Aliamphritea ceti: one gene and its partner. The protein of the gene in region 1 binds, or shares a complex with, the protein of each later gene. Links are inferred from orthologs where the notes say so. Each region holds a gene or a part of one and is shown on either strand. Other genes may lie near its edges. The genes, in order: tsaE and tsaD.

The links.
Region 2: the proteins of tsaE (region 1) and tsaD are in contact, whole or in part, in a crystal structure (PDB 6N9A), measured with the Thermotoga maritima proteins. The link is inferred for Aliamphritea ceti from one-to-one orthologs. Residues at the interface, in WP_004082108.1 of Thermotoga maritima: Leu37, Gly38, Lys46, Lys57, Val59, Lys60, Ser61, Thr63, Phe64, Thr65, Leu66, Met67, Val69, Pro71, Tyr82, Arg83, Leu84, Asp86, Asp88, Phe89, Asp93, Ile128, Asp130, Glu131, Arg134; in WP_004082750.1 of Thermotoga maritima: Cys10, Asp11, Arg49, His50, Leu82, Gly84, Gly135, Gly136, Glu154, Thr155, Leu156, Asp157, Asp158, Ser159, Glu162, Asp165, Lys166, Arg169, Leu170, Tyr175, Lys213, Thr214, Leu217, Tyr218, Gln221, Arg222, Asn324.

What each region holds. Positions count from the first base shown.
Region 1 is NZ_AP025282.1:1,192,200-1,195,326, reverse strand. What follows is about bases 51-2,855. They hold tsaE (tRNA (adenosine(37)-N6)-threonylcarbamoyltransferase complex ATPase subunit type 1 TsaE), read right to left. Parts: upstream 1,789-2,855; coding sequence 1,312-1,788; downstream 51-1,311. Other genes in these bases: OCU49_RS05430 (NAD(P)H-hydrate dehydratase), read right to left, coding at 1,815-2,855; OCU49_RS05440 (N-acetylmuramoyl-L-alanine amidase family protein), read right to left, coding at 51-1,309. Also shown: more of OCU49_RS05440, read right to left, coding at 1-50; more of OCU49_RS05430, read right to left, coding at 2,856-3,127. UniProt on the Escherichia coli protein: Required for the formation of a threonylcarbamoyl group on adenosine at position 37 (t(6)A37) in tRNAs that read codons beginning with adenine.
Region 2 is NZ_AP025282.1:977,590-980,807, forward strand. What follows is about bases 247-3,142. They hold tsaD (tRNA (adenosine(37)-N6)-threonylcarbamoyltransferase complex transferase subunit TsaD), read left to right. Parts: upstream 247-1,129; coding sequence 1,130-2,155; downstream 2,156-3,142. Other genes in these bases: OCU49_RS04420 (GatB/YqeY domain-containing protein), read right to left, coding at 247-524; rpsU (30S ribosomal protein S21), read right to left, coding at 635-850; plsY (glycerol-3-phosphate 1-O-acyltransferase PlsY), read right to left, coding at 2,172-2,774. Outside these bases: more of OCU49_RS04420, read right to left, coding at 75-246; folB (dihydroneopterin aldolase), read left to right, coding at 3,147-3,218.

The DNA of each region.
Region 1 (3,127 bases):
CTTTACGTAACGCTGTCATTGATACACCGTTACGACGGGCAATCACCGATAAAGTATCGCCTCTGACAACCTTATATTTTCCAGCAGTCGCTTTACGCTTGCTGCCACCCTGTTTCTGCCAGGCTAGGTAAGTCAGCGCCGGCGGTTTGGAAACAAAGTGGGCTTTAATACCAGCAAAAATCGCTTGCGCCATTTTCTTCTGATAGGACTTTGACTTTAGTTTTCTGGCTTCATCAGGATTAGTAATAAAACCCGTTTCAACCAAAATCGACGGAATATCTGGGGATTTGAGTACAACGAATCCAGCCTGTTCCACCCGCTTCTTATGCATTTTGGCAAAGCGGCTCATATTCTTGTGAACTGTTTCAGCAATTACCCTGCTGTCGCTACGACTCGCAGTCATCGACATATCCAGCAATACTTTTGCCAGGACATCATCTTTATCTTCAAGACTGACACTGCCAACACCACCAATCAAATCGGTGCTATTTTCCCGTTTAGCCAGCCAGCGTCCCATTTCACTGCTTGCTCCCCGCGGGGACAACACCCACACAGAGGCACCTTTCGCCCGTTTATCCTTGAAGCCATCTGCATGGATAGAAACAAACATATCAGCGTTATTTTTCCGCGCCCGGCTGGTGCGACTTCGCAAGCTGATGTAGTAATCTCCGTCACGGGTCAGCTGCGGTGTAAAACCGGGTTCTTTTTTCAGCAGTTTCTTCAGTTCCCGGGCAATCCCCAGAACCACATCTTTTTCTCTTTCACCCCGCGGGCCAACAGCCCCAGGATCATCACCACCATGACCAGCATCAATGGCGATTACCACATTACGTAATTTATCAGGGTTATTTGCCGTAGCAGTTTTCACCGTCTCAGCGACTTTTTCGGGCTGATATAAATCGACAACCAAACGGTGACCATACTTATCATTCGGGCTTAGCGCGAAGCTTTTTGCTCGAACATCCGACTTCAGATCCAACACAATGCGCAGATTTTTTTTATCTTTCGCACCACTACGGATACGTTGCACAGGACTCTTGGTGAGGTTCAGCTGTTTAAGATCTGCAGTAAATTTGGAATTTTCCACATCCAACACGATACGGTCGGGGTTCTTTAGCGTGAACAACTTATGATTAGCGCTTTTACTGAGATCAAAAACTAAACGGGCATGATCCGGTGCAATCCACAAACGTACGTTCTTAACATCAGCCGCATTCACTCCCACAGAAACAAACAAGCACAGTGAGATCAGGCTTAAGCTCGCAAGCTGCAGGGCAAAACGGGACACACGCAACATATTCAGTTTCATCTTCACTCGCTATCAAATTGCAGATTTGCCAACAATTGCTGACCTTTTAACGTCTGCGGCTGCAACTCAATCAGACGGCCTTCGTTCTGCACAGTAATATTCAGTAACATGTCTGCCGGCGGTAAAACGCCCTCACCTTTTTCCGGCCACTCGATAAGACAAAGCGCATTATCATGGAAGTAATCACGGACGCCAAAATACTCAAGCTCTTCAGGATCACCCAACCGGTAAAGATCGAAATGATAAATATCCCGATCCTCCAGCTCATATGGTTCTACTAATGTGTAGGTAGGACTCTTAACCGCACCTTGATGACCGGCACTTTGAATAATGCCACGGCACAGAGTCGTTTTACCCATACCCAAATCACCATTCAGGAAGACCACTCCACCTAAACCTGACGCCGCTAAACTGCCACCAAAAGCCACCATGGCAGCTTCGTCAGCGATAAAAAAACTTTGCAGTTGGTCACCTGACACCTTACTTACACCCTTTAATCTATCTGTCATTTTGGGGAAACGTTAACAACTTTCGGTAATTGTGCCAACAGATCAGTGGCTTGCATACCTCGCTGACCATCTTTTGCCGCCTCATCAGCCGCTTTTGCGTGTATATATACCCCAAGACGGGCAGCATCTATATATTCCAGCCCCTGCGCCAGCAACGCACCGACGATGCCACTGAGAACATCCCCCATACCACCTGTTGCCATCCCGGGATTACCTGCTGAACACAAATGCATAGCATCACCATCACAACTCAGCGTGCCAGCCCCCTTCAGCACCAGAGTTCCGCCAAAGCGGTCCTGTAAAGCTTCTGCTGCAGCAAAGCGATTGACCTGTACTTTGGCAGCGGAGGTTTCAAGCAAACGTCCGGCCTCACCCGGATGCGGAGTTAGTAACCAATTTGAATGCATTGTGCCATCAAGCTTTTCATTTATGACTAACAGATTTAGCGCATCAGCATCCATCACCAACGGTTTTTTATCCGCCCGACAGTTATCCAACACTGCCATTAACAACTGCTCCCCCCATGCGCTCTGCCCTAAGCCTGGCCCGACAACCACGACTGACGCTCGCTCAATTAACGCCGCGAGATCATGCCCGCTTCGCACCCCATGCGCCATAACCTCCGGCGCTCTGGTCAGCGCTGCTGTGACATGTTCCGACCGGGTTGCCAGGGTCACCAGGCCAGCGCCACTTCTGCCAGCTGCCTGAGCAGCCATAATCGCAGCACCACCCATGCCATGATCACCACCGATCACCAGCACATGTCCAAAATGGCCTTTATGACTGGATGTACCCCGTGCAGGCAAGAGCTCAGCCAGATCATCCTTACAGGTTCTGAAGCCACTGACAGGAATAGACTCATAGATATCGTCAGAAATACGCAGACTGTCGAAATGCAGATACCCACAGTGATCCACACCTTCATGGGTCAACATGCCTTGCTTCATACCGATAAAAGTAACCGTATGATCAGCGCGTACAGCATCACCTAATACCGCGCCGGTATCGCTGCATAAACCGGAAGGTATATCCACCGAAAGGACCGGCTTACCCTCCAGGTTTATCTGCCGGATAGCACCAACAAAAGGCTCCGCAACGACGCCACTTAAACCTGTGCCTAATAACGCATCAACAATGACATCACCCTGCAAAGACATACCCAAACGATAACGGTGGCACTCAACACCCTGATCACACATCCAGTCATATGCCTGACGAGCTTCACCCCGCAGTTGTACGGAAAAATCATCCATCCGGGCAACACAGATCACCTGCACCTGAATTCCCTGTTGCTGCGCTAATGCGGCCA
Region 2 (3,218 bases), 210 kb from region 1 along the record:
TACCGGTTATGTTAGCGGTTAAGGAAATGCTTGTCAGTATGGCTGAGTTGCCAGTTGATACTGGCAATATATTCTCAGGATGTCAGACGGGTTTTAACCAGTTGACTAATGGGGCCCATATCGGCGCGGCCCTGTACCTGAGGTTTAACCAGTGCCATTACTTTACCCATATCTTGCATACTTTGTGCCTGGGAGTCAGTGACAGCCTGATCAATGATGCTGATAAGTTCAGCTTCTGAAAGTGCCTGAGGCAGAAACTCTTTGATAACAACGAGTTCCTGCTTCTCAATATCGGCCAAATCATTTCGGTCAGCCGCTTCAAACTGGCTGATCGAATCGCGACGCTGCTTTTGCATTTTATCCAGCGTGGCGAGAATACGGGTATCGTCAGGTGTAATCCGCTCATCAACTTCGATGCGCTTGATTTCGGCAAGAATCATTCGGATGGTTGTCAGGCGTTCTTTTGCCTTAGCACGCATTGCTGTTTTCATCTCATCACTGATGCGTTGCTTCAGGTCAGACATAGTAGCTCCGATAGAATTCTTTAGACTGTTCGATGGGATAATCAGGTCATTAGCAAATGCTCAGGACCTGATTTGATCAGTTAGTCGCCAGGCGACGAACCCGTCAATGATTAGTACAGACGTACGCGACGCTGGTTTTCGCGCTGAACTTTTTTCAGGTGGCGCTTTACAGCAGCAGCAGCCTTACGCTTACGAACGGAAGTTGGCTTCTCGTAAAATTCACGACGACGCACTTCAGCCAAAACACCTGCTTTTTCGCAAGAACGCTTGAAACGACGCAGAGCTACGTCAAATGGCTCGTTTTCTTTAACTTTAACTGCTGGCATATTTAATACCTTACCTTCCTTAAAAAATTTAATCTGATTAGTCTGAGTTTAGACTCAGCTGGCCAATAAGGGCGAACATTCTATTCTGATGCAATGGCACTGTAAAGGCTAAATGCGATGAAATCTTCTCTAAATTGAAGCATAATGGCGCCGCTTTTTCTGCCACTTGGGCAAAGTCCGCGGCATCTTACAGTAAAGTCCGCATAAGAGCAGGCTGAATTTGATATTTTTTAGTCTGAAAAGCATTTTTTTAGCATTTTTTAACTTGTGGAAGCCAGCATGCGTGTATTGGGTATTGAAACTTCATGTGATGAAACCGGCGTAGCGATCTACGACACCGATAAAGGTTTATTAGGTGATGCGTTATACAGTCAGGTGGCAATGCATGCTGAATATGGTGGTGTCGTACCTGAACTGGCTTCCCGTGATCACGTCAGAAAGTTATTACCACTAGTGCGTGAGACTCTGCAGCAGGCAGACACAACCCCACAGCAGTTAGATGCTGTTGCCTATACTGCCGGCCCCGGGCTTATTGGTGCGTTGATGGTAGGTGCTGCTACAGGCAGAGCTATGGCTCTGGGCTGGGGTATTCCGGCGCTTGGTGTGCATCATATGGAAGGGCATTTGTTAGCGCCAATGTTAGAAGATACGCCTCCGGCGTTTCCGTTTGTGGCGTTATTGGTGTCCGGAGGGCACACTCAGCTCGTTCGGGTTGATGCGATTGGTGAATATAGTTTACTGGGTGAGTCATTAGATGATGCAGCCGGAGAAGCTTTTGATAAAGCTGCCAAGATGCTTGGACTAGCATATCCAGGTGGCCCGGAGGTTGCGCGGATGGCTGAACTGGGTGATCGCAGCCGTTTTCGGTTTCCGCGCCCTATGACTGATCGTCCTGGTTTAGATATGAGCTTTAGTGGATTAAAAACCTTCACACTTAACACCAGTAACAAGCTGCGGGTAGAAGGTGAGTTGTCTGAGCAGGATAAATATGATGTAGCTGCAGCGTTCGAAGAGGCTGTTGTTGAGACGCTGGCGATCAAGTGTCGTAGGGCATTACAACAAACAGGCTTTAAGCAATTAGTGATTGCCGGCGGTGTCAGTGCAAATCAACGTTTGCGTCGTAAACTGGGTGATATGGTAGCGAAAGAAAAAGCTGAGCTTTTTTATGCCCGGCCACGCTTTTGTACCGATAACGGAGCAATGATTGCTTTTGCGGGTGCTCAGCGTTTATTGGCTGGCCAGAAGAGTGATCTGACAATTTTAGCGCAGCCACGTTGGCCGCTGGATACATTGCCAGGGCTTTAAAACAGGCTTCCAGTAGTTATTTATAAGCGCTTATTCTTTTGAGAAACTGGCTGATATTCTGATGATGACTGGCAAACAGGATGCAGGATATCAGTAAGCTTAGCGTTAGCCATTGAGGTACGAGTAGCCAGGTAAATAAAGGGGTTAGTAAGGCCATGCCCAGTGCTGCAAGTGCTGATATTTTTAGCAGCCAGATTAGCAGCAACCAGCATGTTACCTGGGCCAGACCCAGCTGCCAGTCCAGAGCCAGGCAGGCGCCCACGGTAGTCGCGACGCCTTTGCCGCCTTTAAACTGCAGAAACACCGACCATATATGACCGCTAAGTACAGCGAGTACAGCGAGTGCCAGCCATAAAGGGGCAATAGCATTATCTTGCAGTATGAATTGTGCAACGCAGATTGCGATGAGTCCTTTGCACATGTCACCTGCCAGAGTTATTACTGCGGCCGCTTTATTACCGACTCTTAATACATTAGTGGCGCCAGGATTACCGGAGCCTTTTTGACGGGGGTCGTTGATGTTCATATAACGGCAGACGATCACTGCCGTGGGAATGGAACCCAGCAAATAGGCGGCCAGCAAAATTGCTATGTTGATGGCTGTATCAGGGCTGTTCATGTTAGGAACCGATAGTCAGATCTAATCTTATATACCGCTAATTGTGTAAAGATACAAATGGGTAACGATTAGTTTTAGCTAAGTTTTCTGCTTTAAAGGTTTTTAAGTACAGGTTTTCCGTCGGCAATGAGGCGTTTTAAATAAAAAGCTGACGATGCCGGACCTGTAAAAAGTTACTTTGTTAATAAATAAATGCGTTTTGAATGTATAGGTTTAAGGCGGAAATAAGCAAGCTTCTGTCGGGCAGACGTAATAGACTGCCGGTATAACAGTATTGACATCCTGATGCGCTATGTTAAGTATCAGGTAATAGAATATGTGCTGCTTTGCAGTGCTTTTTAAATCGACTTATCAACAGGTTACAAAGTAGTAATGGATATTGTTTATATTAAACAGCTGGAAATTGAAACGGTTATTGGTATCTATGACTGGGAACGTGAAATT